Regions from separate parts of the Geodermatophilus sp. SYSU D00079 genome, predicted to be linked through region 4. Evidence: predicted binding sites of a transcription regulator. Region 4 holds the regulator's gene; each other region holds the start of a gene.
What was found. Region 4 encodes LexA, which represses DNA repair genes until DNA is damaged. Its sites were predicted from a motif close to TCGAACANNTGTTCGA; they were not measured.
Positions count from the first base shown of each region.

Region 1: a site for LexA is predicted at 3,007-3,022, ahead of ACI79E_RS10045 (DUF6504 family protein). Genes of this name have one in related genera too.
Region 2: a site for LexA is predicted at 2,505-2,520, ahead of ACI79E_RS04690 (DUF222 domain-containing protein). Genes of this name have one in related genera too.
Region 3: a site for LexA is predicted at 4,190-4,205, ahead of ruvC (crossover junction endodeoxyribonuclease RuvC). Genes of this name have one in related genera too.

Region 1 is NZ_JBJGZS010000009.1:86,179-93,457, reverse strand. Features, by position in the region: gene ACI79E_RS10065 (carotenoid biosynthesis protein) at 1-161, opposite strand, end outside; gene ACI79E_RS10060 (phytoene desaturase family protein) at 158-1,798, opposite strand; gene ACI79E_RS10055 (GNAT family N-acetyltransferase) at 1,795-2,382, opposite strand; gene ACI79E_RS10050 (YbaK/EbsC family protein) at 2,379-2,891, opposite strand; gene ACI79E_RS10045 (DUF6504 family protein) at 3,118-3,438, shown strand; gene ACI79E_RS10040 (SAV_6107 family HEPN domain-containing protein) at 3,438-3,923, shown strand; gene ACI79E_RS10035 (DNA polymerase III subunit alpha) at 3,920-7,279, shown strand, end outside.
Region 2 is NZ_JBJGZS010000003.1:203,184-210,462, reverse strand. Features, by position in the region: gene ACI79E_RS04705 (hypothetical protein) at 145-558, opposite strand; gene ACI79E_RS04700 (SDR family NAD(P)-dependent oxidoreductase) at 667-1,437, shown strand; gene ACI79E_RS04695 (DNA-3-methyladenine glycosylase family protein) at 1,613-2,401, shown strand; gene ACI79E_RS04690 (DUF222 domain-containing protein) at 2,621-4,603, shown strand; gene ACI79E_RS04685 (SGNH/GDSL hydrolase family protein) at 4,844-6,409, shown strand; gene ACI79E_RS04680 (hypothetical protein) at 6,583-7,279, shown strand, end outside.
Region 3 is NZ_JBJGZS010000006.1:11,680-18,958, reverse strand. Features, by position in the region: gene secD (protein translocase subunit SecD) at 1-1,279, opposite strand, end outside; gene yajC (preprotein translocase subunit YajC) at 1,293-1,646, opposite strand; gene ruvB (Holliday junction branch migration DNA helicase RuvB) at 1,811-2,932, opposite strand; gene ruvA (Holliday junction branch migration protein RuvA) at 2,929-3,567, opposite strand; gene ruvC (crossover junction endodeoxyribonuclease RuvC) at 3,608-4,174, opposite strand; gene ACI79E_RS07460 (YebC/PmpR family DNA-binding transcriptional regulator) at 4,304-5,056, opposite strand; gene pdxT (pyridoxal 5'-phosphate synthase glutaminase subunit PdxT) at 5,053-5,715, opposite strand; gene ACI79E_RS07450 (heparan-alpha-glucosaminide N-acetyltransferase domain-containing protein) at 5,727-6,833, opposite strand; gene pdxS (pyridoxal 5'-phosphate synthase lyase subunit PdxS) at 6,874-7,279, opposite strand, start outside.
Region 4 is NZ_JBJGZS010000013.1:60,540-67,818, forward strand. Features, by position in the region: gene ACI79E_RS12680 (vitamin B12-dependent ribonucleotide reductase) at 1-1,866, opposite strand, end outside; gene nrdR (transcriptional regulator NrdR) at 1,963-2,520, opposite strand; gene ACI79E_RS12690 (hypothetical protein) at 2,934-3,563, opposite strand; gene ACI79E_RS12695 (LysM peptidoglycan-binding domain-containing protein) at 3,736-4,032, opposite strand; gene lexA (transcriptional repressor LexA) at 4,639-5,388, shown strand; gene ACI79E_RS12705 (hypothetical protein) at 5,557-6,546, opposite strand; gene ACI79E_RS12710 (phosphatase PAP2 family protein) at 6,587-7,279, opposite strand, start outside.

The DNA of each region.
Region 1 (7,279 bases), on a different contig from region 4:
ACCGACAGCGCGGCGCCGAGCAGCACGATGGTCCAGCTGACCGCGTTCCGGGCGCCGCCGTCGGTGAGCGGGTAGGAGACGGCGACCAGCACCACGAGCCCGGCCAGCGCCCAGGGCACGAGCCCCGCCACGCCGGCCGACCGCGGCACCGCCAGGGTCATCTCCGGCTCCGCGCCCGGCGGGCCGCCCGCCCGGCCGCCGCCCGCACCCGGGCGGGCAGCCGCCGGTCGGCCAGGACGACACCGGCCGCCGTCCGCCCCGAGTTGCCCGACACCCCGCCGCCGGGGTGGGTGGAGGCACCGGCCAGGTAGAGGCCGGGCAGGCCCGGGACCCGGTAGCCGCCCAGCGCCGGCGTCGGCCGGAAGGCGAACATGCTGGCCAGCCCCATCTCCACGTGCATGACGTTGCCACGCAGCAGGGACAGTTCCCGTTCCAGCAGCACGGGGGTCTGGACGTACAGCCGCTGTACCGACGCCGCGAAGCCGGGCGCGTACCGGTCGACGGCCGCGACGAGGCGCTGCGCCTCGGACTCGGCGAGGGCGTCCCAGTCCGCGCCGTCGGCCGGCGCGTACGGGTACCACTGCCCCCACACGGTGACCACGTGCTGCCCGGGTGGGGCCAGGGTGTCGTCGGTGGCGGAGAAGCACATGGCCAGGGGCACCGGTTCCCGTGGCAGCCGGCCGGCCCGCCAGTCGCCGTGCGCGGCGGCCAGCTGCGCGCGGTCGGTGCACAGCAGCTGCAACCCGCCCTGCGCCAGCTCCTGCGGCACCCCCGGGTAGACCGGCGGGGAGTCGGTGAGGGCGCGCAGGACCAGCCCGAAGCCGTTGCCCAGCGGCGGGTCGGCCTCGGCCAGGGCGGGTGGGGCGTGGTCGCCGGCCAGGTCGCGGGTGGCCAGCACGTGGCAGGCGGCCACGACCACGGGTGCGGCGATCCGCCGTCCCGACGTCGTGCGCACGCCGGCCACCCGGCCGTCGTCGACCAGGAGCCCGGCGGCGCCGTCGCCGAGGGTGACCCGCCCGCCGTCGGCCTCCAGCCGGCGGCGCAGGGCGGCGGTCAGGCCGCCGGAGCCGCCGACCGGGTGCCCGGGCGGGACGTCGTGCAGCAGGGTCGCCCAGGCGACCATCGCCGCGGTGCCCGGCTCGGACACCGGGGGACCGGACTGCGCGCCGAACCAGGCCAGGGCCGCCTTGAGCCGCTCGCTGGTGAACCAGCGGTCCAGCAGCGCGTCGCCGGACCCGAGGAAGTCGACGGCGAGGTCGCCGCCGGGCGTGCGCGGCCGCCCGTCGGCCGGGGCGCCCAGCGGCCAGAAGGACCGGAGCAGCCCGGCGGCGGTGGGCCGGCGGCCGAAGGAGGCGACCACCGCGCGGCTGCGGGGCGCCCAGACCTCGACGAAGCGCCGGTAGGCGGCGGCGTCGGCGGCGCCGCACGCAGCCGCGATCGAGGCGCAGGTGGCGTCGAGGTCCACGGAGAGGACGAGGGGCCGGCCGTCGGGACCCGGGGCGCCGGGGCAGGGGGCGGGGGCGAATCCCCAGGGGTCGCAGTCGAGGTAACGCAGCCCGTGCGCGGCCAGGTCGAGCTCCTCGACGATGCCGCTCTGCCGGATGATCACGTGCGCGCTCGAGCCGCGGTCGACGCGGACGCCGGGCCACCGCTCGACCGTGGAGACCGCCCCGCCGAGCACCTCGTCGGACTCGACCACCTCCACGGCCAGCCCGGCACGGGCCAGGTAGCAGGCGGCGACCAGCCCGTTGTGCCCGGCGCCGACGACGACGGCGTCGACGGTGGCGTCGCCCCTCACGCGCGGTCGGAGCGGGGCGCCGGGGAGGGCAGCGGGAGGCGGGCGCCGAGGATGGCGAAGGGCCGCGAGTCGCCGGGGAAGTGGTGGTTGCGGGCCAGGTCGACGAAGCCGTCGGCGTGGTACAGCCGGAAGGCCTTGGTGTCGTTGTCCGGGGTCGACAGCAGCGCCGCCGGGTAGGGCAGGTCGGCCAGCAGGGCGTGCAGCAGCCGGCGGCCCAGCCCGCGGCTCTGGTGGTCGGGGTGGACGTGCAGCTCGCAGACCTCGAAGGCGCCGGGCAGCCACCGCTTCGCCGTCCGTCGGTCCAGTGCCGCGCGCACCTGGTCGTGCCACCACTGCCCGGGGGCCACCAGGTAGCCGTAGCCGAACCCGACCAGCTGCTCGCCCTCGGGGGTCGCGACGAAGGCGCCCACGGCCCGGAACCCGGCCCGCTCGGTGTGCTGGATGGCGTAGCCGTACCGGCCGGCCACGACCGACGGCGAGTACCCCATGGCCGCGCCGTAGATGGCCAGGGCGTCGTGCATGTGGTCGCGCAGCCACGTGGTGGGCAGCTCGGTGACCCGGGCGGCTGGGGTCGTGCCCGTCACGGGGAGACCACCTCCACCGGGGCGACGGGGCCGTTGCCGACCTCGGCGGCCGTGCCACAGGTCAGGCGGAGCAGCTCCTCGTAGGTGGTGGGGAAGACCGCGTGCGGGTGACCGGCCGCGGCCCAGACCCGCTCGTGACGGGCCAGCTCGATGTCGACCAGCGTGCCGATCGGCTCGGGGTGGCCGATCGGGGCGACGCCGCCGATCGGCTGCCCGGTGTGCCGGCGGACGAACTCGGGTGAGCCCGGCCGCATGCCGGGGACCCCGAGCAGTGCGGCGACCTGGGTGACGTCGACCCGGTGGGCGCCGCTGGTGAGCACGAGCAGCGGCGTGCCGTCGACGTCGAAGACCACGCTGTTGGCGATCGCACCGACCGGGACGCCGAGCTGCGCGGCGGCCGCGGCGGCGGTGCGGGCACTGTCGGCCAGCTCGCGCACCTGCCCGGCCGCGCCCGACTCGGCGAGGAGCCGGGCGATGGCGGCCACCCGCGGGTGCTCGGGTCGGCTCATGGAGTCGATCCTGCCATTGGCGCGGACCGCCCGCCGCCGCGCGAGCTGCGGCGTCCCCCCATGCCCGCGCGTACCGCTTGACGCCGTCGGCGGTGTCGGGTCTACTCGTCGTCGTTCGAACACGCGTTCGAACGACGAGCCGGCCTCCCACCGCACCTGGGTCCTTCCCCACCCGGTGCGGTGGGCCGGGGCCGGCCGGGCGGCGCAGAGCGGTGGGGAGTCAGTCATGAGCCGGGTGCTGGGTGGGGTCGGCGGTCGGGTCGGCGAGGAGGTGCAGGTGGAGCGGGGGCCGCTCGGCCCGGCACAGTTCTGGCGCGGGCAGTCGCGGTACGTCGTGGGGGAGCTGCTGGACTCGTGGGTCGAGACCGCGCCCTGGTGGGACGCCGGGGTGGCCGGTGGCGCCTCCGCCGAGCTGGTCGCCACCCGCGAGGTGTGGCGGCTGGAGGCGGTCCGGGCCGGGCGGTCCCGGATGAGCTTCGCCGGGGTCTTCGACCTGTCCTGGGACCCGACGGCCAACCGGTGGTCGCTCGTGCGGGTGCACGACTGATGGGCGCCGCCCGCGTCATGGCCGACCAGCTGCCCCTGCCCCCGGCGCTGCCCCCGGCCGCCGTCCAGTTGCTCGGCCAGGCCACCCGGGCGCTGGCGGAGGCGGCAGCGAGCACCGACGCACGGCAGCGCTACGCCACCGCCCACCTGGGTGCGCTCCGCGCCGCCGCCGCGGTGCTGGCCGCCCGCACCCGTCCGGAGGGCGGCCGCCGCCGCCCGCGCAGCGCCTGGGTGCTGCTCGGTCAGGTCGCCCCGGAGCTGGGGGAGTGGGCCACCTTCTTCGCCGCCGGCGCCGCCAAGCGCGCCGCCGCGGAGGCCGGGCTGTCCCGGGCGGTCACCGAGCGCGAGGCCGACGACCTCGTCCGCGACGTCCGCGCCTTCCTCGCCGTGGTCGAGAGCAGCCTGGGCAGCACGCCCGAGCCCGAGTCGCCCCGTCGGGCGCGCCCCCGGGTGGTCGGCGGCTCCGAGCACCGTCGCCGGAGGTGAGCGCCGACCCCTTCGTCCACCTCCACGTCGCCTCGGGCTACTCCATGCAGTACGGGGCCAACCACCCGGCCGACCTGGTGAACCGGGCCGCCGAGCACGGCATGCGCGCCCTGGCGCTGACCGACCGGGACGGGCTCTACGGCGCGGTGAAGTTCGCTCTCGCCTGCCGGGCGGCCGACGTGCGCCCGGTCTTCGGGGTGGACCTGGCGGTGGTCCCGTCGGTCGACTCGACCGTGCCACCCGCGCTGGCGCCGGCCCTCGGTGAGGGGCACCCACCCGGGCTGACCCGCGCACGCCGGCCGGAGGCACCGGCCGGGCGCGCCGGCTCCGGGCGCCGCGTGCCGGCCCGCGGCGGGGCCAGCGTCGACCCGCGGCTGCCGCGGGTCACCTTCCTCGCCCGGGACGGCGCCGGCTGGCGCTCGCTGTGCCGGCTCACCAGCGCCACCCACCTGCGTGGCACGCGCGGGGAGCCGGTGAGCTCGCTGGCGCTGGCCGCCGAGCACGCCACGGGGCTGGTCGCGCTGCTGGGCCCGGACTCACCGGTGGGGCGGGCACTGGCGGCCGGCCGGGCCGACGTCGCCGCCGCGCGGCTGGCGGCCTGGCGCGCGGTCTTCGGCGCCGGGTCCCTGGTGCTGGAGGTGGTGCACCACCGCGGCCGGGGCGACCGGGCCCGGGCCCGGGCGCTGATGCGCTTCGCCGCCGCCGAGGGGGTGCCGGTGGTGCTCACCAACGCGGTCCGCTACGTCGACGCCCTCGACGCGCCCACTGCCGACGTCCTCGACGCCGCGCGACGGCTGGTCCCGCTCGACACCCGGCACGTCGACCGGCGCACGGCCGAGGGCCACCTGAAGTCGGGCAAGGAGATGGCCGAGGTCGCCGAGGAGCTCGTCGGCCCCGACCGCGACGCGGTGCTGCGGTTGCTGGAGCGCACCGCCCGGCTGGCCGAGCAGTGCGCCGTCGACGTCCGGGCCGACCTCGGCATCGGCACCGTCCGCTACCCCGAGCTCGACGTGGTCACCACCCCGGCCGAGCAGGGGATGAGCCCGTCACAGGTGCTGAGGGCCCGCTGCGAGGCCGGGCTGGGCCGGCGCGGGATGGCCCTGACCGAACGGGTGCGCGTGCGGCTGGAGGAGGAGCTGGGGGTCATCGACGCCCTCGGCTACCCGTCCTACTTCCTCACCGTCGCCGACGTGGTCGACCTCATCACGAGCTTGCGGGTCCGCGCGGCGGCGCGCGGGTCGGGGGCCGGCAGCCTGGTCACCTACCTGCTCGGCATCTCCGACGTCGACCCGATCCGCTACGGCCTGCTGATGGAGCGCTTCCTCTCCCCGTTGCGCCACCAGCTGCCCGACATCGACATCGACGTGGAGTCCGCGCGCCGGATGGAGGTCTACGACGCGGTCATCGACCGCTTCGGGGCCCACCGGGTCAGCTGCATCTCGATGATGGACACCTACCGGGTGCGGCACGCCATCCGGGACGTCGGCGCCGCGCTGGGGCTGCCCCCGGCGGAGATCGACGCCGTCGCCAAGGCCTTCCCGCACATCCGGGCCAACCAGGTGCACGCCGCGCTCAAGGACCTCCCGGAGCTGCGGGCCAGCCGGCTCGGGTCGCGGCGGGCCGGCGGGTCCGGGGACCTCGACCTGCTGTTCGACCTCGTCGCCCGGCTCGACGGCCTGCCCCGGCACATCGCCCTGCACCCGTGCGGGGTGCTGCTCTCCGACGCCACGCTCCTCGACCGCACCCCGGTGGAGAACAGCTACCTCGGCTACCCGATGAGCCAGTTCGACAAGGACGACGTCGAGGAACTGGGGCTGCTCAAGCTCGACCTGCTCGGCATCCGGATGCAGTCGGCGATCGCGCACGCCCTCGACGAGGTGGCCCGGGTCGACGGGGAGACCGTCGACATCGACGCGGTGCCCCGCGACGACCCGACGACGTTCGAGCTGATCCGCAGCACCCGGACCCTCGGCATGTTCCAGATCGAGTCGCCGGGCCAGCGGGAACTGGTCGGCAAGTTCGGGCCGCAGACGTTCGAGGACATCATCATCGACATCTCGCTGTTCCGGCCCGGGCCGGTGAAGAGCGACATGGTCACCCCCTTCCTCATGGCCCGGAACGGCTGGCGGGAGACGGTCTACCCGCACCCCGACCTCGCCTTCGCCCTCGAGGAGACCGCGGGGGTGGTGGTCTTCCACGAGCAGGTGCTGCAGGTCGTGGCGCGGATGACCGGCTGCACCCTCGCGGAGGCCGACGAGGTGCGGCGCGCGCTGGGGGAGCGCGACGCCCACCCGGAGGTGCGTGCCTGGTTCGTGCCGCGCGCGCTGGCCACCGGCTACCCGCCGGAGGTGGCCGAGCAGGTCTGGGAGGTGCTGGTCGCCTTCGGGTCGTTCGGGTTCTGCAAGGCCCACGCCGCGGCCTTCGCCCTGCCCACCTACCAGTCGGCGTGGCTCAAGGCGCACCACCCGGCGGCCTTCCTGGCCGGGGTGCTCACGCACGACCCGGGCATGTACCCCAAGCGGCTCATCCTCGATGACGCCCGCAACTTCGGCGTCCGCGTGCTGGGCCTGGACGTCAACGCCTCGACCGGCTCCTACCGCGTCGAGCGGCTGGACGGGGTGGACGAGGACACGGGCCCGTCCTGGCGGCGGCCGGAGTGGATGCCGGCGTCGATGGCCGACCCGTCGCGGTACGGCATCCGGCTGTCCCTGGCCGACGTGAAGGGCATCTCCGACGACGAGGTGGCCCGGGTCGTCGCCGGGCAGCCCTACCGGTCGCTGACCGACTTCTGGCACCGGGCGTCGGTGTCCCGGCCGGTGGTGGAGCGGCTGGTGCTGGCCGGTGGCTTCGACTCCCTCTACGGCTTCGGGGTGCGCGACCGCGAGGCCGGCCGGCCCACCCGCAGCCGCCGGCAGGTCACCCGTCGCGACCTCCTGCTGCAGATCGGTGAGCTGGACCGGTGGAGCCGCAGCGGCGCGAAGGCGGGCTCCAGCGGGCAGCTCAGCCTCGACCTCATGGGGCTGGAGCTCCCCGGGCAGGAGGACGACGGTCCGGAGGAGGCGGGCCTGAACTGGGCCGCGGGCAGCGGGCTGCCCGAGTTCACCGACGCCGAGCTGGTCCGCGCGGAGCTGGAGGTGCTCGGCCTGGACGCCAGCCGGCACGTCGTCGACTTCTACCGGCCGTTCCTCGCCGCGATCGGCGCGGTGCCGGCCGGCGAGCTGCTCGGCAGCCGCAGCGGTGCCGAGGTGCTCGTCGCCGGGGTCAAGGTCGCCACCCAGACGCCGCCGATCCGGTCCGGGCGGCGGGTGGTCTTCGTGACCCTCGACGACGGCACCGGCTGCACCGACTCCACGTTC
Region 2 (7,279 bases), on a different contig from region 4:
GCTAGTTCGCCGACAGGGCATGTGTCCGGTTCGGGTGGCTTGACCCGCCGACGCGAAGAGGGCGGTCCCTTCAGGGGAACCGCCCTCTTTCTCGTCGGGGTGCCGCTGTCCCCCCGAGGCGGGGGCGTCAGCGCGGCGGCCGGCTCACTCCGCCGGCGTCCACGGGCCGTTCTGGGTGGGGCGCAGCATCGCGGCGTCCCGAGGGATGCGGTATGTGCCCTCGCCCGGGAGAGGATTGAACGAGCCGTCGGGCAGCAGCTGGCGGCCGTTGAGCACGGTGCCGACCGCCACGAGCACGTCCGCACCCTCCTTGACGCCGAGCTTGCCCTTCACCACGCCGCTGAGCCGCAGCTTCCCGCCGCGCGCGTGTACGTCGCCCTCGACGATTCCGCGGACCTCGGCCTGGCCGTCCAGTCGCACCTCGAGCGGGCCCTTGCAGGTGCCGTTCAGCTCGAACCGGCCGGTGACCACCGCACCACCGTGCACAGTTCCCTCGACCTTGACGGAACCCTTGACCTCGAGGGGCCCCTGGACGTCCCCGGTCAGCGTCTCGAACATGCCCTGCCTCTTCTCTCGGAGATACCCCTTCGCAGGGTACGGGGGTGCCCGTGCCCGCCCCGCCGCGCGGGCGGACCGTCGGCCCCGCGCACGGCTAGGGTCCGCAGCATGAAGAGCTTCGACGTCGCCGCCGTCGTGTCCGGAGGCGCCTCCGGCCTCGGCGAGGCCACCACCCGCGCCCTGGTCGCCCGCGGGGCGGCCGTTACGATCCTCGACATCCAGGAGGACCGCGGGAAGGAGCTGGCCGCCGAGCTCGGCGGGCACACCACCTTCGTCCGCACCGACGTCACCGACCCCGCGTCGGTGGAGGCGGCCGTCGCCGAGGCCACCGGCAAGGACCGGCCGCTGCGGATCGCGGTCAACTGCGCCGGCATCGGCACGGCGCAGCGCACCGTCGGCAAGGGGAACGTGCCGCACGACTTCGACCCGTTCGTCCGCACCGTGATGGTCAACCTGGTCGGCACGTTCAACGTGCTGCGCCTGGCCGCCGCCGCGATGGCCGCCACCGAGCCGGGGGAGGACGGAGAGCGCGGCGTCGTGGTGAACACCGCCTCCATCGCGGCCTACGACGGGCAGATCGGGCAGATCGCGTACTCGGCGTCCAAGGGCGGCATCGTCGGCATGACACTGCCGGCGGCGCGCGACCTCTCCGGCGTCGGCGTCCGGGTGTGCACCATCGCCCCCGGCCTGGTCGACACCCCGCTGCTCGGCAGCCTGCCCGAGGAGGCCCGTCAGAGCCTGTCGGCGGGCATACCCTTCCCCAAGCGCCTGGGCCGCCCGTCGGACTTCGCCGAGCTGGCCCTGGACATCGTCGAGCACGGCTACCTGAACGGCGAGGTCATCCGGATGGACGGCGCGCTCCGGATGGCGCCGCGCTGACAGTCCGTCCCTCTTCCCCGGGGAGCACCACCTGAGCACGACCCTCGAGGCGCCGGTCTTCACCGACGTCTGGCGGCCGGACTGGCCGCTGGACCTCCGCCGGACCCTCTTCCCGCACCAGCGCAGCGCCGGCGACCCGACGCTGCGGCACGTCGACGGCGCGACCTGGCGCACCGTGAGCACCGTCGACGGGCCGGCCACCGTCCGCATCGTCGTGTGCGCCGGGGAGGTGCGGGTGACCGCGTGGGGCCCCGGCGCCGAGCGCGCCGGGGCCGCGGTGCCCGGCTGGCTCGGCGCCGACGACCGGCCGGATGAGTTGGATCCCGGCGGGCACCCGCTGGTCACCCGGCTGCACCGCACCACGCCCTGGCTGCGGCTGAGCCGCACCGGTCGCACCTGGGACGCCCTCGTCCCCGCCGTCCTGGAGCAGAAGGTCACCGTCGTCGAGGCGCACCGGGTGTGGCGGGCACTGATCCGGCTGGCCGGTGAGCCCGCCCCCGGCCCTGCGCCCGAGGGGATGAAGGTCATCCCGACCCCGCGGCGGGTCCTGGAGGTCACCGACTGGGAGTGGCACCGCTGCGGCCTCGACGGCGCCCGCCGCCGCGCCCTGCGCGCCGTCGCCGGCGTCGCCTCCCGGCTGGAGCCGGAGGTGGCGGTCGACTGCGCCGACCTGCAGCGTCGCCTCAAGTCGGTGCCGGGCATCGGCGTCTGGACGGCGGCGGAGGTGGTGCAGCGGGTGTTCGGCTGCCCCGACACCGTGAGCTACGGCGACTACCACCTGAAGAACCAGGTCGGCTTCGCGCTGACCGGCGCCGCCCGCACCGACGACGACGCGATGATGGCCCTGCTCGAGCCGTGGCGCGGCCAGCGCCAGCGGGTGGTGCGGCTGCTGCTGGCCGGCGGCGTCGCGCGCGCCCCGCGGTTCGGTCCGCGCAACGCGCCGACCAACTACCGGCGGTTGTGAGACGCGGGAGGCCTCTCGATCCTGCCGCCCCGACTCCCGTGATGGGTGCTCCACGCGGCTGAGCTGCAGTTCTCTGTCCACAGGCGTTGTGGCACGTGTCGATTCGAACATATGATCGAAACCGTGGAGCTTGCGGCGGACCGGGTCGAGTCGGGCGGATCGCCCGGCGCTGCCCTCCGCGTGCCAGCGGTCGGTTGGGCGTCGGGGCCGTTGGGTGCGGTGCAGGCGGCGGACCGGGAGATCGGGCGGCAGACCGCGGTGCGTGCCCGGGCGGTGGCGGAGTTCGCCGCGTCGCGGCCGGCGTGCGTCGATCGCCAGCAGGGTGAGCCCGGCGCGATGAGCGCCGAGCGGTGGGCCGCGCGACCCGAGGTGCTACGGGCGGTGAGCGAGTGGGCGGCGCCGGAGCTGTCGCTGGCGCTGGGCATCACCGCGGCGGCGGCCGAGGAGCTGCTGGAGCGGTCGCTGACGCTGGTGCACCGGCTGCCGGCGACCCTGGCCGCCCTGGAGACCGGCGTCCTGCACACGGGCCACCTGTGGCACCTGCTGGACAAGGTCGCGCCGATCGCCGACGAGCGGTTGCGGGCGGAGGTGGAGGGCGAGCTGCTGGCCTGGATGGGCGGCCGGTCGGTGACCACCCCGGCGCAGCTGGGCGCCAAGGCCCGCCGGGTGGTGCTCCAGCGCGATGCCCGCGCGGCCGCCCGGCGGCTGGCGGCGGCGTTGCGCGAGCGCGGGATCAGCCTGCGCCCGGAGCGGACCGAGGGGATGGCGGCGCTAACCGTGGTCTGCACGATGCCCGAGGCGCAGGCGCTGTACCGGGCGCTGGGTGCCTGCGCCGACGCCCTGGATCCCGATCCCGGGGACGGGCGGAGTCGCGGGCAGAGGATGGTCGACTGCCTGCTGGACCTGGTGCTGCGTCCCGGCGAGAGCGACCTGCCGCCGGTGCAGGTCCTGCTCACCGTGGTCGCCTCGATCGGCACGCTGCTCGGCGGTGACACCCCCGGCGAGGTCGACGGCCAGGTCGTCCCGGCGGAGATGGTCCGCCAACTGCTGCGCGCCGTCGCCGGTCAGCGCTCCCCGGCGGCCGCCTCGGCGGGCACCTCCACCCGCGCGGTGACCGCCGCTGACTCCCTCGGCGCAGGCCCACGCGACGCCACGGTCGACGCGGCGGAGCTCCCGTGGCAGCAGGCCGAGCAGGAGGAACTCGAGCGCTGGTGGGCCGAACTCGAGCGGCGCGTCCTCGGCGAGGAGGTCCACAGCGAACCCGAGCCACGACCCGACCGGCCCGACGGCGGTCAACCGGACCGCAGCAGCGAGGCGGCCGCAGACGAGCAGCGGACCGGCGCCGACGCCGCAGCCGACTGGTCCTCCTCCGGCGGGCTCGGCGCTCCGGCCGGCACCGATGGGTGTGCGGACGGGGTTCCGCCGCCCGATCCCGCCCCTGATCCGGATCCGGCCACCTCGGCACCACCGGAGCGGGTCGAGTGGTGGGCGGCGGCCGACCGCGCGGTCGACGACGCCGGTGCCGCGCTGCACACCGCCCAGCAGGCGCTGGGTCGTGCACGGCGGATGGTGGGCACCGCCCGCGCCGCCGACAGCGCCGACGAGACCGCCTGGACCGCGAGCCCCGCCGGCGCGGTCTCCGCCGCGCCCGACGCGCTCGCCGCCCTGGGCGCCGCGACCGAGACCGCCCGCGACGAGCTGACCGGACTGCTCGCGGCCACCGCCGGCGGCGGGCTGGCCGACCGGCCGCGCATCGCCCTGACCGACGCCCTCACCGGTGCGCTGGTGGCGCTCACCGATGCACCCGGCCTGCGCCGCGCGGCGCACTGCGGCACCCCGCCCTGCCGCCGCCGCCCGCAGGGTTGCAGCCACGACCTCACCGGCCGGCCCGGCCTGCGTGCCCCAGGCCCGGCCGCCGGCTACCGGCCCGGCGCCGCCCTCGACCGGTTCGTCCGCGCCCGCGATCGCCGCTGCCGCTTCCCCGGCTGCCGCCGCCGCGTCCCGCGGAGCGGCGAGCTCGACCACTCCCGCCCCTGGCCCGCCGGCCCCACCAGCGCGGCCAACCTGGTCGGCTACTGCACCATCCACCACCGCGGCAAGCACCAGGCCCCCGGCTGGAGGCACCACCTCACCGACGACGGCACCCTCACCGTCACCACCCCCGCCGGCCTCACCGCAGTCAGCACCCCGCCCCCGTACTGAGCGCGGGGCGGGTCGTCCGCCCGCCATCGGGACTCGGTCGTGTCGGCGCCGTGTCGCGAGGCGTCCGTGCCACCATGGCCGAGCCCGGCAGCGGGTCGTCGGACGTGTCCCCGCCGTTCGGGCACGTGGCGCCGTGCCGGATGGGTGGGCCCCGCTGCGGGCCCATGACGCGTCCAGGGCCGGCACGACCACCTGCCGCCGGTGCGACCGGAACGGTGGAACCACGGGGAGAACGGCGAGATGGACGCGACAGCGCGCGGGTGCGGTTCCCCGCGCCCGGGCGGCACGCTGCGGCGGCTGGGCACGCTGACCGTCGTCCTGGCCGTCGGCGTTGGTGGGGCCGGCGTCCCGGCGGCGTCCGCCCAGGGCGACCCCGTCGGCGGGGCGGGCAACCACTACTTCCTCTCCGGCGCCGGCAACACCTCCGGCGTCGCGGTCGAGCAGTACTGGTTCGGCGACCCGGGCGACGAGGTGTACCTCGGCGACTTCGTCCGTCCCGACGGCTCCTTCGGCGCCGACGGCCGCGACGACGCGATGGTCCGGCGGGGCAACACCTTCACCATCCGCGGGCAGGGCGGCCGCAGCTTCGCCTACGGGAACCCCGGCGACACCGTGCTCGTGGGCGACTGGGACGGCGACGGCACCGACACCCTCGCCGTCCGGCGCGGCAACGTCTTCCACGTCAAGAACGACGTGACCACCGGCGTCGCCGACTCCGTCTTCGCCTACGGCGACCCCGGGGACACCGTCCTGGTGGGCAACTGGGACGGCGACACCAGCGCCGCCGACGCCCTGCGCCCGGTCACCACCGACACGCTCATGGTGCGGCGCGGGAACCACTACTTCGTCAAGAACAGCACGACCACCGGCGTCGCCGACTACGACTTCTGGTTCGGTGAGCCCGGCGACGCCGTCCTGGTGGGGGACTGGGCCACGTCGCCCGCGTACGGCGTGCCGGGGGAGTCCGGCGACCACGCCGACGCGCTGGCCGTCCGCCGCGGCAACGCCTACTTCCTCTCCGAGGAGGTCTGGACGGCGGAGGCGCGACGCGGCGGCCACGCGCTGCGCACCAGGTCGACGTTCCACTTCGGCAACCCCACCGACACCGCCTTCACCGCGCAGCTGGAGCGGACCGTCGGGGCCGACGGGCAGCCGCTGACCCTGTACGGCGACGGGCTCGGCGTCCGCCGCAACGACGTCGTGGGCGGCGTGGACCGGCCCGCTCCGCCGGCACCCGCCCCAGCCGGTCCGCCCGTGCGCACCTACGTCGCGGTCGGCGACTCGATCACCGCCGGGCTCGGGCCGCACGACTCCCTCGGTGTCCCCGGCCCCCACGGCTGGGTGCGCGGGGAGACCGCCGGCCGCCTCCAGCTCGCCGGCGGGTGGGCCGTGCCCGGCGCGACCGCGGGCGACATGCGGGCCCACGTCACCCGCACCCCGGCCGACGTCCTCGTGCTCCTGGCCGGCACCAACGACCTGCTCCGCGGCATCCCGTGGGAGGTCACCGCGGACGACCTGCGGGCCGTCGCCGCCACCGTCGGCACCCGTGAGGTCCTGCTCGTCGGCATCGTCCCGATCACCGAGTTCCCGGCGCAGCGCGCGCTGCTCAACTCCCGGCTCGCCGCGCTCGCCAGCGACATGGGGTGGCGCTACGTCGACCCCTGGACGCCGGTCGCCCACGGGGACGCCTGGGCGCCCTGGGCCACCCCCGACAACCTGCACCCCACCCCCGAGGCCGCGGTCACGGCCGGGCGGATCATCGCCGACAGGGCGTGGCAGGCCGCGGCGCAGCGATCCGGACGGTGATCAGCCGTCGGGACGCCCCAGTCGTCACAGGAGTCCCGACCTCGCCACTGAGTCGCGTGTCCTCACGCTCTGTCCTGATCTGAGTTCATAACGTCCCGGTATCGAAGGCCGCCACCGGTCGCTCGACGGCCGACCGGCCGGAGGGTGGGCGGCCGGACCCCGGGAGTACCTCCGTGTCACGCGCCGCGCTCCGCTCGACCCTGGCCCTCGCCGCGGTCGGAGGCCTGTCCACCCTCGGTCTGATGGACGCCGCGGTCGCCGGCGCCGCCGGCATCTGCGCGTCCTCGGCCGACGGGACGACCGTGAGCTGCGCGCACGACGACACCGGTGGCGAGCTGCTGTTCCACGTACCCGACGGCGTGACCGGCCTGGACGTCGCGGTCCCCGGCGGAGAGGCTCCGGACGCCGCGCCCACCCGGCTCGACGTGAGCCCGGGCAGCACGCTGGTCATCGACCTGGGCACCGTCGAGGAGCTCACCGCGCTCGCGGCCACCGACCCGGCGGCGCGGCTCGTCCCGGGGGACGGCGGGGCTGCCCTCCTCCGCGTGCTCGACCTCGATGTCGATGCCACCGGGACCGCCGCGGGAACGCCGACCGAGGGTCCCGGCCGGGCCGTGGTGGTGGCGGACGGGCTCGGCGAGGGTCCTGAGCCGATGTCGATCGTCCTGACGTTCGCGGCGCCGGCGACCGGTGTGGTCCTCGACGGGCTGCTGGAGCCGGCGCCCACCGTGCCGTCGCCCGAGTCCGGGGCAGCCGCCGAGGCGCAGCCGAGCGAGGCCGCACCGGCCGAGGACACCGCCGCTCCCGCCGAGGACACCGCCGCTCCCGCCGAGGACGCCGCCCCTGCCGCCGACGCGACGCCCACGCCCA
Region 3 (7,279 bases), on a different contig from region 4:
GGCGTTCGAAGTAGACGACGAACGAGTCCGCGGTGATGCCGATCGACACGATGAACCCGGCGATCCCGGCCAGGCTGAGCGTGAACCCGATCTGCCGGCCCAGCAGGACCAGCACCCCGTAGACCACGACCGCCGACAGCACCAGGCTGGCGATCATGACCAGGCCCAGCAGCCGGTAGTAGAGCAGCGCGTAGACGAAGACCAGCGCGATGCCGATCGCCCCGGCGATGAGGCCGGCGCGCAGCTGCTCGGCGCCGAGCTCGGTGGAGATCGACTGGGCGGTGGCCTGCTCGAAGGTGAGCGGCAGCGCGCCGTAGCGCAGCTGGTTGGCCAGCTGCTCGGCGCTGGTCTGGTCGAACTGACCGGTGATCGTCGTCTGGCCGTTGATGGCGCCCTGGATGGTCGGGGCGGAGACGACCCGGCCGTCGAGGGTGAAGGCGACGTTCTTGCCGACGTTGGCCGCGGTGTAGGTCGCCCAGGTCTCCTGGCCGGTCGCGTTGAAGTCCAGCAGGACGACCCACTCGCCGGTGGCGGACTGGGTGCCGGCGCTGGCGTCGACGATGTCGGTGCCCTCGAGGATGGCCGGCCCCAGCAGGTACTTGGTGGTGCCGTCCTCGGAGCAGGCCGCGACGTGGTCCTCGGAGCGGTCGACCGCGCCGGTCGTCTCCCCGTCGCAGGTGAGGGTGGCGTAGGCCGCCTGCGCCTGTTCCTGCGTGATCGGCGGCGCGTCGGGGTCCAGCGCCGGATCCTCGACGGCGTCGCTGGGGGCGGCGTCGGTCGTCGGGACGGCGGGGTCCGCCGCGGCGTCGGTCGGGGCCGCAGCGTCGGTCGGGGTGGCCGCGTCGGACGGTGCCGCGCCGTCGGTCGGCTCGGCCGCGTCGGCGCCCTCCTCCGCCGGGGTCACGGGCTCCGGACCGGCGAGGACCGGGCGGAACCGCAGCTGCGCGGTCTGGCCCAGCTCGCGGGCCTGGTCGCCGTCGTCCCCGGGGACGGAGATGACGATGTTCGCGTCGCCCTCGGTGACCACCTCGGCCTCGGCGACACCGAGGCCGTTGACCCGCTGCTCGATGATCTGGCGGGCCAGCTCGAGGTCCTCGGGGTCGGGCGCCTGCCCGTCGGGGGTGCGCGCGGTGAGGGTGACCGTCGTGCCGCCGCGCAGGTCCAGCCCGAGCTGGGGGGTGCGGGTGTCGCCGGTGAAGAAGACCAGGCCGTAGAGGACGGCCACGATCAGGAGGAAGGCGCCGAAGTACCGGCGCGCGGGGAGCTGGCGTTGGGCCACGGGGCGCTCCGGCCTAGTGGGCGCGGCCGGCCGGGCCGCCGTCGGCCGGGCCGGTCGCCTCGTCCCCGGGCAGGGCGGGGCCGTCGGTGGCGGTCGGGTCGGCGACGGCCGGCTTGCGGACCTCGAGGACCGCCTGCCGGGCGAAGGTGACGACCACGCCGGGCGCGATCTCCAGGTCCACGGTGGTGTCCCCGAGGCCCGCGACCGTGCCGTGCAGACCGGCGGTGGTCATCACCGGCGTGCCCGGGGTCAGCGACTCCTGCATCGCCTGGGCCTGTGCCTGCATCCGCTTGCGCTGCCGGGCCGGCAGGACGATGAGCAGGACGAAGGCCAGGGCCAGGAGGACGAGCGGGAAGTACTGCTCCACGACTGATGTGCCTCTCTACCGCGCGGTGCGGGCGCGGTGGGTGCGGTCCGGGACGGAACCGCTCGGGTGCGTCGGTCTGCGGGGCACGCAGACCTCCGGGCGCGGCGACCGGGCGGGACGCGCGCGGCCGCGGCCGGACGGGTTGCGCGCCAGCGCTCCGCAGTCTAGGCGTCGAAGAGGGTCTCTGACGACGGCTCGGGGGCCTGTGGGTCTGCTGTGACGCGCCCGAGCGGGACACCACCCCGCGGCACCGGCTGGCCCAGGTGCTGCCAGGCGGCCTCGGTGGCCACCCGACCGCGCGGTGTGCGGGCGAGCAGGCCCGCGCGGACCAGGAACGGCTCGCACACCTCCTCGACGGTGTGCGGCTCCTCACCCACCGCGACCGCCAGCGTGGCGACGCCGACCGGGCCGCCGCCGAAGCGCATGACCAGCGCCTCGAGCACGGCGCGGTCGAGCCGGTCCAGACCCAGGTGGTCGACGTCGTACAGGGCCAGCGCGGCCTCGGCGACCTCGCGGGTCACCCGGCCGTCGGCCCGGACCTCGGCGAAGTCGCGCACCCGGCGCAGCAGCCGGTTGGCGATCCGCGGCGTGCCACGGGAGCGCCCGGCGATCTCCGCCGACCCCTCCTCGGTCAGCTCGACACCGAGCAGGGAGGCGCTGCGGGCCAGCACCTGCTGCAGCTCGGCCGGCTCGTAGAACTCCATCTGCCCGACGAACCCGAACCGGTCGCGCAGGGGGCCGGTGAGCAGGCCGGCGCGGGTGGTGGCCCCGACGAGCGTGAACGGGTTGATCTCCAGCGGGATGGCGGTCGCGCCGGGCCCCTTGCCGACGACGACGTCGACCCGGAAGTCCTCCATCGCCATGTAGAGCAGTTCCTCGGCCGGCCGGGCGATGCGGTGGATCTCGTCGATGAACAGCACGTCGCCGGGACCGAGGTTGGACAGCATGGCGGCCAGGTCGCCGGAGCGCTCGATCGCCGGACCGCTGGTGATCTTCACCGCCGTGCCGAGCTCCGAGCCGATGATCAGCGCGAGGCTGGTCTTGCCGAGCCCGGGGGGCCCGGACAGCAGCACGTGGTCCGGCGGCCGGCCGCGCCGCTTGGCACCCTCCAGGACGAGGTCGAGCTGGCGGGCCACCTTGGGCTGGCCGATGAAGTCGGCCAGGGAGTGCGGCCGCAGCGCGGACTCGACGACGCGTTCCTCGTCACCGGCCTCGGCCGTCACCGGGTCGTAGCGGCCGGCCCCCGCGTCGGCCGCCGGGAGCGACCGGTCGAACGGCCCGCTCACGGCCGGCCCAGCATCCGCAGCGCCTGCCGCAGCAGGACGGCGACCTCCACCGACCCGGTGGCCACGACCTGCTCATCGGCGATCGGCGCCAGCGCGGCGACGGCGCCGTCGGCCTCCTTGCTCGTCCAGCCCAGCCCCACCAGGGCCGAGGCGAGCTGGTCCCGCCACGGGGCCACCGGGGTGACCGCGGGCAACCCGGCGGCCGCCGGCCCGTCCAGCTGGGTGTCGGTCGTGGTGGCACCGAGCCGGTCGCGGAGCTCGAGGATCAGCCGCTCGGCGCCCTTCTTGCCGATGCCGGGCACCTGCATGAGGGCCTTGACGTCGGCCATCGAGACCGCCCGGCGGACCTCGCGCGGCGGGTGGATCGCCAGCACCGCCTGGGCCAGCCGCGGGCCCACGCCGTTGGCGGTCTGCAGCAGCTCGAACAGCTGGCGCTCGTCGTCGTCGGCGAAGCCGTAGAGCGTGAGGGAGTCCTCGCGGACGACCAGGCTGGTCGACAGCCGGGCGCTCTCCCCCACCTGCAGCCGGGCGATCGTCCCCGGCGTGCACTGCACCGCCAGGCCGATGCCACCGACCTCGACCACGGCGCCGTCGGGCGAGACGGCCGCGACCCGGCCGCTCACACTCGCGATCACTGCGTTCCTCCCGTCGTGCCCGGTCCGCTCCCCGGGCCGCTCACCGCGACACGCCCGTCCACCGCGGCAACGTCCTGGACCGGACCGGGGCGCCGATGCCGCCGGCCAGCGCCGCCACCCGCAGCCGCTGCTGCGCCGGGCCCCGCCACACGTGGCAGACGGCCAGGGCCAGGGCGTCGGCGGCGTCGGCGGGCTTCGGCGCGGACGCGAGCCCCAGCACGCGGGTGACCATGAGGGTCACCTGCTCCTTGTCGGCGCGGCCGCTGCCCGAGATGGCGGCCTTGACCTCGCTCGGGGTGTGCCAGGCCACCGGGCGGTCGGCCTGGGCCGCGGCCAGCGCCGCGACACCCGCCGCCTGCGCGGTGCCCGTGGCGGTGCCCTTGTTGTTCTGGGTGAACACCCGCTCGATGGCCACGACGTCGGGCCGGTGCTCGCGCAGCAGTGCCGTCACCGCGGTGTGCAGCTCCAGCAGCCGCAGCTCCAGGTCCAGCTCCGCGGCGGTGCGGACCACGCCCACGCCGACCGCGACCGGCCGGGCGCCGGGCCGCCCGTCGACCACGCCCCACCCGCACCGGGTGAGGCCCGGGTCGATCCCGAGCACCCGCATGGCGCCCCCCTTCGGCCGAACTGGTGTTCGACCGAGGTTAACCGCCGCCGCCGACGGATCAGGGAGGACACGCCTCCCCGCCCGTCCGCGGGCCCACCCCGGGCGCGCGGGGTGCGCGGGAGGGTGCCCTCAGCCGACCCGCTCGAGGACCTCGTCGGACACGTCGTAGTTGGCGTAGACGTTCTGCACGTCGTCGCAGTCCTCGAGGGCGTCGATGAGGCGGAACACCTTGCCGGCCGCCTCCTCGTCGAGCTCGACGGTCACGCTGGGCACGAACCCGGCCTCGGCGGAGTCGTAGTCGATGCCGGCGTCCTGCAGCGCAGTGCGCACGGCGACCAGGTCGCCCGGCTCGCACACGACCTCGAACGAGTCGCCCTGGTCGCGGACCTCCTCGGCCCCGGCGTCGAGCACGGCCATGAGCACGGTGTCCTCGTCGGCGGTGTCGGTCTTCGGCACCACCACGACGCCCTTGCGGGAGAAGAGGTAGGCGACCGACCCCGGGTCGGCCATCGACCCGCCGTTGCGGGTCATGGCCGTGCGCACCTCCATCGCCGACCGGTTCTTGTTGTCGGTGAGGCACTCGATGAGGACGGCGACACCGCCGGCGGCGTAGCCCTCGTAGGTGATGCCCTGGTAGTCGACGCCACCGGCCTCCAGGCCCGCGCCGCGCTTGACCGCCCGGTCGATGTTGTCGTTGGGCACCGAGCTCTTCTTCGCCTTCTGGATGGCGTCGAACAGCGTCGGGTTGCCGGCGGGGTCACCGCCCCCGGTGCGGGCGGCCACCTCGATGTTCTTGATGAGCTTGGCGAACAGCTTGCCGCGCTTGGCGTCGATGCCCGCCTTCTTGTGCTTCGTCGTCGCCCACTTGGAATGGCCGCTCACGGCTCGGTACCCCTCTCGTACCCGGCGGAGACGCCGGCCCTCTGGTCCAGGTGACGGCGGACGATGTCGACGAACAGCGCGTGCACCCGGCGGTCCCCGGTCAGTTCGGGGTGGAAGCTGGTGGCCACCAGGTTCCCCTGGCGGACCGCGACGATCCTACCGTCGGCCCGGCCGCCGACGACCCGCCCGAGCACCTGCACCCCCGGTCCGGCCTGCTCCACCCACGGAGCCCGGATGAACACCGCGTGCACCGGCCCCCCGGCCAGGCCCTCGAGGGCCACCTCCGACTCGAAGGAGTCCACCTGCCGGCCGAAGGCGTTGCGCCGGACGGTGACGTCGAGCCCGCCGACGGTCACCTGACCGGGCGGGGCGTCGAGCAGCCGGTCGGCGAGCAGGACCATCCCCGCGCAGGAGCCGTAGGCCGGCAGCCCGCCGGCGAGGGCGGTGCGCAGCGGCCCCAGCAGCCCGAACCGGTCGGCCAGCCTGCCGATCGTCGTGGACTCGCCGCCGGGGAGGACCACGCCGTCGACGCCGGCCAGCTCCTCGGGACGGCGCACGGTCACCGCCGTCGCGCCCAGCGCCCGTGCCGCCGCCAGGTGCTCCCGGACGTCGCCCTGCAGGGCCAGCACGCCGATGAGCGGAACGCGGGTCTCGGGCACGACTGCCCAGGCTACGGCCCGGCTGCCCGCGTCGAGCTCCAGGTCAGCAGCCGCTCCAGCGGACCCCGCCCGAGACGCAGCCGCCAGACCGTCGCGACGACCAGGGCGGTGACGGTGAAGCGCACCCACACGTCCCAGCCCGGCCGGACGGGCAGGTCCAGCAGCCAGATGGCGACCAGCTGCGCGGCGTAGACCGACAGGGCCAGCGACCCGACGGCGGCGACCGGCCAGGTCGGCCACGGGAGGAGGTCGGCGAGGACCAGGCACAGCCCGATGACCGCGACGGCGACCCCGGCGGCGCCCACCAACTCGAACGGCGTCCCGCTGTGCGGCCCGGCGCCGGCGAACCAGGCCGCCTCCCACGCCCCGTCCCGGCCGAAGCCCTGCTGCATGCCGGTGAGGGGGCGGCGCACGTCCACCCACGCCGTGCTCAGCCACCCGCCGCCGTAGCCGGCCACGGCGGCGGCGGCCCCGCCGGCCACCAGCGTGGCGCGCACCCGGGCCGAGCGCAGGTCGCTGCGGCCGACGGCGAGGCCGACGAGCACGAACGCCCACCAGATCAGCGCCGGGTAGGTCCCGGTGACGGTCAGGGCGGCCAGTGCCGAGCGCGAGCGGTCCTGGGCGGTGACCCACTGGCCGATCTCCAGCACGAGGAACGGCCCGGCCAGCGCGATCACACCGGCCAGGAGCAGCAGCCAGCGGCGGGCCCACCGGAGGAACGGCAGCGCCAGGACGAACAGCACCGCGTAGACGCCGAGGATGACGGCGACGAACGTGCCGAGGACCTCCAACACCCCGCCGATCGCGAACACCCAGGCCGCGCGGACGAGGATGCGCGTGCGGGCCCGGGCGAGCTCGCGGCCGGAGGCCGGGGTGACACCGCCGGACAGCAGCGCGATCGAGACCCCGGCCAGCGTGGCGAACAGCACCGAGGACCGGCCCTCCACCACCGCGGGCCACGTGGACGGCGACCAGCTCAGGTCCTCGATGGTCCCCAGGTGCGCGCCGAACATCCCGAGGACGGCGAGCCCGCGGGCCACGTCCAGCCCGGCGATGCGACCCGGGACCCGGCGCGTCCCCCCGGGCCGGTCGTCGACGCGCGGGGTCTCCAGGGCCACGGCGAGAGACTAGGACCCCGGGCGGGCGCCGGGGCCGCGCTCACCAGCCGCGGGTGGCGTACCGCCCCGACTCGGGCAGCGTGGCCACGTCGATGCCGACCATGGCCTCGCCCAGGCCGCGGGAGACCTTGGCGATGACGTCCGGGTCGTCGAAGAACGTGGTGGCCTGCACGATGGCCGCGGCCCGCTGCGCCGGGTCGCCGGACTTGAAGATGCCCGAGCCGACGAACACGCCCTCGGCACCCAGCTGCATCATCATCGCGGCGTCCGCCGGCGTGGCGATGCCGCCGGCGGTGAACAGCACGACCGGCAGCTCCCCCCGCCGGGCCACCTCGGCGACCAGCGGGTACGGGGCGCGCAACTCCTTGGCGGCGACGAAGAGCTCGGTCTCGTCGAGGGTGCCCAGGCGCCGGATGCCGGCCCGGATGGCCCGCACGTGCCGCACG
Region 4 (7,279 bases):
CGCGTCGACGACGTGGCCGTGCTCGGCGATGTACTCGACGATCGCCTCGATCTGCTCGTCCTGGTAGCCCAGGCTCTTCAGCGCCCGCGGGACCGTCTGGTTGACGATCTGCATGGACCCGCCGCCGACCAGCTTCTTGAACTTGACCAGCGAGAAGTCCGGCTCGATGCCGGTCGTGTCGCAGTCCATCATGAAGCCGATGGTGCCGGTGGGGGCGAGCACCGAGGCCTGCGCGTTGCGCCAGCCGAAGTCCCCGCCGATCTCCAGGCACTCCTGCCACTGGGCGGTCGCGGCCTTGAGCACGTCGGCGTCGTCGGCCCCGACCGGGCGGATGGCGTCGTTGGCCGCGGCGTGCTTGCGCATGACCCGGGCGTGGGCGTCGGCGTTGCGGGCGTAGCCCTCGTACGCACCGACGATGCCGGCCAGCTCCGCCGAGCGGCGGTAGGCGGTGCCGGTCATCAGCGAGGTGATCGCCGCGGCCAGCGTCTGGCCGCCGCGCGAGTCGTACGCGTGGCCGGTGGCCATCAGCAGGGCGCCGAGGTTGGCGTAGCCGATGCCCAGCTGGCGGTAGGCGCGGGTGGTCTCACCGATCGGGTCGGTCGGGAAGTCGGCGAAGCAGATCGAGATGTCCATCGCGGTGATGACCAGCTCGACGGCCTTCACGAAGGTCTTCGCGTCGAACGTGCCGTCGTCCTTGAGGAACTTCATGAGGTTCAGCGACGCCAGGTTGCACGAGCTGTTGTCCAGGCTCATGTACTCCGAGCAGGGGTTGGACGCGTTGATCCGCCCGGTCTCGGGGTTGGTGTGCCAGTCGTTGATCGTGTCGTCGTACTGGATGCCCGGGTCGGCGCACTCCCAGGCGGCCTGGGTGACCTTGCGGAACAGCGACTTGGCGTCGACGGTCTCGATGACCGTGCCGTCGAGGCGGGCCCGCAGGCCGAAGTCGGTGCCGTCCTCCACCGCACGCATGAACTCGTCGGAGACCCGGACGGAGTTGTTCGCGTTCTGGTACTGGACGCTGGTGATGTCCTTGCCGCCGAGGTCCATGTCGTACCCGGCGTCGCGCAGCGCGCGGATCTTGTCCTCCTCGCGCGCCTTGGTCTCGATGAACTCCTCGATGTCGGGGTGGTCGATGTCGAGGACGACCATCTTCGCCGCACGCCGGGTGGCGCCGCCGGACTTGATGGTGCCGGCGGAGGCGTCGGCGCCGCGCATGAAGGAGACCGGGCCCGAGGCGGTGCCGCCGGAGGACAGCAGCTCCTTGGAGGAGCGGATGCGGGAGAGGTTCAGCCCGGCGCCGGAGCCGCCCTTGAAGATCAGCCCCTCCTCCCGGTACCAGTTGAGGATCGAGTCCATCGTGTCGTCGACGGCGAGGATGAAGCACGCGCTGACCTGCTGCGGCGCACTGGTGCCGACGTTGAACCAGACCGGCGAGTTGAAGCTGAAGTACTGGTGCAGCAGCATCCAGGTCAGCTCGTGCTCGAAGATCTCCGCGTCGCCCTCGGTGGCGAAGTAGCCGTGCTCCCGGCCGGCCTGGCCGTAGGTGAGCACCACCCGGTCGATGAGCTGGCGCAGGCTGCTCTCCCGCTGGGGCGTGCCCACGGCACCGCGGAAGTACTTCGTCGTGACGATGTTGGTGGCGTTGATGCTCCACTCGGCGGGGAACTCCACGCCGCGCTGCTCGAAGTTGATCGAGCCGTCCCGCCAGTTCGTCATGACGACGTCCCGGCGCTCCCAGGTCACCTCGTCGTACGGGTGCACACCGGCGGTGGTGAAGACCCGCTTGACCTTCAGGCCCTTCCCCCTGGTCGGCGCCTTGGCGGCGCGACGCGTGCGGCCCGACAAGCGGTCCTCGGTCTCGGTCACGGAGCTCTCCCTGTGTTGTGGGCCCTGGTTCGTGGGCAGTCGCGGCGGCTGGGGAAGAGAGCCGCACTCTGTTCTAACGGGTGGTGCTGACAGTTCTCAGGTGCCGGCGACGCTGCCGTCGGGGGCGGCCTGGGCCCGCCCCGCACCCCGCCGGCGGACGACCGGCGGGTCGTTCTGCATCCCAGGGAGCGGCAGGGTGCCGGCGGCGATGTGCCGGGCCCGCAGCTCGGTGATCTCCTTCTCGAAGTCCTCGAGCGAGGTGAAGGCGCGGTAGACGCTGGCGAACCGCAGGTACGCGACCTCGTCGAGCTCGCGCAGCGGTCGCAGGATCGCCAGGCCCACCTCGTTGCTGGGCACCTCCGCGGCCCCGGTGGCCCGGATGGCGTCCTCCACCTGCTGGGCGAGCTTCTGGAGCTGGTCCTCGTCGACCGGTCGGCCCTGACAGGCCCGACGGACGCCGGCGATGACCTTCGTGCGGTTGAACGGCTCGCTCACGCCGCTGCGCTTCACCACGGCGAGGACGGCTTCCTCGACCGTCGTGAACCGCCGGCCGCAGGCCGGGCACGACCGCCGACGACGGGTGGTCGCGCCCTCGTCGGCCTCGCGCGAGTCGATGACCCGGCTGTCGGCGTTGTGACAGAAGGGGCAGCGCACCGCTCCTCCCCCTCTCCGGCGCGGCTCTCACCCGCCCCGCCGACGAACCGCGGCACGGGCGGCCACCACGCCTCCCCGGACCGGCTGTGGACCCTCCTGGGGACATCCGGTGGACGCCGCGGGGAGAACCTGAGGACCGGTCTGTGGACGGGCTTACATCCGTGCAACTACTAGATGTAGGGGAACCCTAGGACCACCCCCACTAGATGTGCAAGCCGGGACACGCCCCGCGTGTTCCGGTCCGGCTCGCGCGTGACCAGCAGCGTCCTCCTGTCCCAGCCGTCACCGGGACACGCCGCGACACACCGCGCGACGCTCACGCAGTGGCAGGGAATGGGTGTATGGCGGGTCGCCGCGCGGTCGGTCGCGGTACCGGTCGACCGCTCCCGTCTCTGGCGACAGGGCGACGAGGGTCAGGCGCGGATCGAGCCGTCCGGCCGCGGGATGCGGGGGCGGGCGATCCGGTCACCCAGCCGCATGGGCCGGGTCAGGCAGTCGGCCTCGGCGCGCTGCAGCGGCATCGCCGCGGTCCCGCCACCCGGGTGGGACCCCGGCTCGTCGCCCCTCTCGTCGGCGGCGCGGTGCCGGCCGGTGACGGCGGGAGCACGGTGCCGGCCGGTCACGTCCGCGCGGACCGCGGGCTGCTCGGCCGTCACGTCGCCGCCGTGCCGCCGCCGCCGACGCGGCGGCTCGGCACCGGTCGCGACGGCACCGTCACCGGCGGGCCGGAGGCCGGCGACCAGCCGCTCGCGGGCGGCGGCGCGCGTCCAGGACACCGTCGGCGACGCGGCGGCGACGGTGGGCTCCGGGCGCGAGGTGGCGGCCGGCGCGACCGCCTCGGGGAGGCGCAGGTCGGCCAGGTCGGTCCACGACTCCCGGACCGAACCGGCGACGGTGACGCGCACCCGGACCTCGCAGGCGCCGCCGGAGTCGTGCCGCCAGCCCAGGATCACCCCCGGCCGCCAGGCGCCGTCCACGTGGACCTCGACACCCGGCGACTGCTCGGCGAAGACCGCTTCCCGGCGGACCGACATCCCTGACACGCCCCAGACCGTAGGTCGCCGGACGACCACTGACCGTGAACGACCGGGCGCACAAGCTTGACGAACATGGGCCGCGGGTCTTGTCGCTCCCTGGCCCCACGGCAGCGTCCCCGCAGGTGGACGGGCCACCCTGGGCAGCACCGCACCCGGGCCGGCTCCCGGCGCCGCTCACTCAGGGCAGCCGCAACACCTGGCCGGGGATGACGACGGCGCCGTCGAGACCGTTCAGCTCCTCGATGGCGTCGACCACGGCGCGCACGTCCTGCTCCCCCCCGGCCACGTCACCGGCGATGGACCACACGGTCTGCCCCGGCTGCACGACGACACTGCGCTCGCCCACCAGCCGGAGGTCACCGGACCCCCCGTCCAGCAGCGGGGCGACCCACGAGCCCAGGGCCAGCCCCACCCCCAGCGCCAGGACCACCGAGAGGCGGCGGGCCCTGCGGGTCAGCCGCACCCCGGGGCGCACCGGCCGGCCCGCCGGGCCACAGCCACCCCGTGCCGGACGGCCAGGTGCCGACGAGGCCCCACGGCCGGGCACGGGCCGCGTCGGCCGCGCGCCCGGACGGACGCCGCCCGCCGCGCCGGAGCGCCCCCCACCGGCCGGGGCCGGTCGAGTCGGCACCACGGCCGGTCGAGTCGGCACCACGGGCGGACGGGCCGGACCCGCCGCGGGCCGGACCGGCCCCGCCGATCGCGCCGCGCCCGCCACGGATCGAGCCGCCCCGGCTCGCGACGGGGCGGGACCGGCCGCGGAGCGGTGCGGCGGGCGCGGCGAGCCGTGCCCGCCCGGCGCGGGGACCGCCCGGAGGCGGGGCCGCCAGGGCACCTGCACCGCGTCGTCGAACTCCAGGACCGCCTGCTGCACGCCTGCCACGACCGCTCCTCTCACTGATCCGGACCATCGAACAGGTGTTCGACCCGGATGTCTGTGCGATGTCTACCGGATGGCTCCGACGAAAGCCACCGCACCCACCGGCCACTTCGAACACGTGTTTGATCCGATGCGTCCGGCGCGCTACGGTCGCCCGGAAGGACGAGACGCGCTGCGCGGGCAGCCGGCGAGGAGGCGACGGTGGCGGAGAAGAGTGGTGCGTCGGGGAGCCGCCGGAGGGCGGCGGGCCGGCCCGCGACCACCGAGACGGCAGCCGTGCGCACGTTCCCCGACCGGGGCGAGGCCGGCGACGGTCTCACCCAGCGTCAGCGGCGCGTGCTGGAGGTCATCCGCGACTCGATCGAACGCCGCGGCTACCCGCCCTCGGTGCGGGAGATCGGTGAGGCGGTCGGGCTCTCCTCCGCGTCCTCCGTCGCCCACCAGCTGACGGTGCTGCAGAAGAAGGGCTGGCTGCGCCGTGACCCGAACCGGCCGCGGGCCCTCGACGTCCGCCTCCCCGGCGACACCTCCGGAGAGGCCCCGCAGCCGGCCGCGACCGGCTCCGACGAGACCCCGGCCCCGACGTACGTGCCGCTGGTCGGGCGGATCGCCGCCGGTGGTCCCGTCCTGGCCGAGCAGGCGGTCGAGGACGTCTTCCCCCTCCCCCGCGAACTGGTCGGCGAGGGCACGCTGTTCATGCTCAAGGTCGCCGGCGACTCGATGGTCGAGGCCGCCATCTGCGACGGCGACTGGGTCGTCGTGCGTCAGCAGCCGACCGCCGAGAACGGCGAGATCGTCGCCGCGATGCTCGACGGGGAGGCGACGGTGAAGACCTACAAGCGCCGCGACGGGCACGTGTGGCTGCTGCCGCACAACCCGGCCTACGAGCCCATCCCCGGCGACGACGCCACCATCCTCGGCCGCGTCGTCACGGTGCTGCGCCGCGTGTGACGCCCGGCTCGGACCGGTCTGCCGGAGCCTGACGGTCCCGGCGGACCGGCACCCGCGTCCCACCCGGGCAGCCGGGGTCCGGGCCACCGTCCTCGCGGCCCCGACCGGCGCCCGCGGTCGACCCGATCGACGGGTGCCGTGCACGCCGGCCCACCCGCCGGGAATGGGTCAGGTGCGGCGGCGCAGTCTCCCGCCCACCCACACGAGGGCCGTGGCGACCAGCGCGGCGACCACCGCGGCCGGGACCAGCGGGATGCCTCCGTCCGACGTGGTCAGCAGCCCCGGCAAGCCGCCGTCCGACGCCGATGCCGCAGCCGGACCGGCGGAGGCGCTCCCCTCGGGGATCGGGACGACCGTGACGTCGGTCGGCACACCCTCGCCCGCGACGACGACGCCGCTGCCGTCGGCGGTGAAGCTGATCGCCTCCCCCTGGGGCGCGTCGGGCAGCGCCATGCGCACCGGCTCCCCCTCCAGGGCCCCGGCGACGTCCGAACCCGACAGCGGCCACACGTAGGCGTCGGTGTAGGTGCGCAGCGCCACCCGGCTCCCGTCGGCCGACACCGCTCCTCCGGTGACCATGAGCTGCCCGGCGCGACCGACCGGCCCACCGGTGGTGCCGGTGAGCGTGAACTCCACCCCGGCCACCTCGGTGAGCGCCACCGTCCCCGACTCGACCAGCGCGGTCACCGGTCGGTAGACCTTGCTGGCCCCCAGGACCTCCTTGGAGACGAGGTGGGGCGTGCCGTCGGGTGCCAGCAGGAGCGCCTCGACGTCCCGCGGGCCGTCGGGATGGGCCAGCCGGTAGAGCCCCGTGCTGCCGTCGGGCCGCAGCGCGAGCAGCGCCACCGTGTCGCGGGTGCCCTCGTTGTCCCCGGTGTCGGCCAGCCACACCGTGCCGTCCGCGCCGACGGCGAGGTCCTCGGGGTCGTAGGGGTCCACCGGCGCGCTGCGCACCGTGAGCACCCGGCAGGTGGCGTCCAGGACGAACACGTCGATCTGCTGGCCGCCGTCGTTGATCGCCAGCATCCGGTCACCGACCACGACCAGCCCGGACAACTCGGGCAGGCGGGGGTCGGTGATCTGGCACTGCGTCGACGGGCCGGACTGCGCCGCGTCCTCGGCGGACGCCGGCAGGGCGGTACCGAGGACGAGCGCCACCGCGAGGGCGGCCCCCGCCGGACGTCGCCCTACGGCACCGCTACGCGGACGGCCGGCCAGCTCGGGCACCCACCCAGCGTGACAGCACGACTGCGTCCAGCCCGTGAACCACGCCCAACAGCAGGATGCCGACCGACGCACCCACGACGGCGTCGGTGACCCAGTGGAAGTCCAGCGACACCATGGCCACCCCGGTCGCCACGGGGCCCGCGACGCTGAGCAGCCGGAACGTGCGCTGGACGGCGGGGGCGAGCCGGAACTCGACGGCCTGCCAGCGGGCCACGCCCCACATGAGGACGGCGTTGGCCACGTGCCCGGAGGGGTAGGACGCGCCGTCCCGGTAGAAGAACGACCCGGGGTAGGCCGGCGCGGTGCGGCCGGTGCCGTACTTGAACCCGTAGACCACGACGGTCAGCAGGGCGAGTGCGACCAGCACGCGCAACAGCGGGACGACGGTGCGCCGGCGCCAGACGAGGTGGCCGACGAGGACGGCGAGGACGATGAGGATGAAGCCGCGCCCACCGAGCTGGGTCACCGCCCACACCGGCCAGTAGGCGGCGGAGTCCTTGAGGTCCCAGGCGCTGACCACCTCGGAGACCCGCAGGTCCATCCGCTCCAGCGTGCCGCGGCTGAGCAGGTCCACGGTCACGCCCACGGTCACGAGCAGGGCGGTGGTGAGCAGCCACCACGGTGGGCGCCCGGGCGCGACGACGCGCGGGTGCGGCGCGGGCCG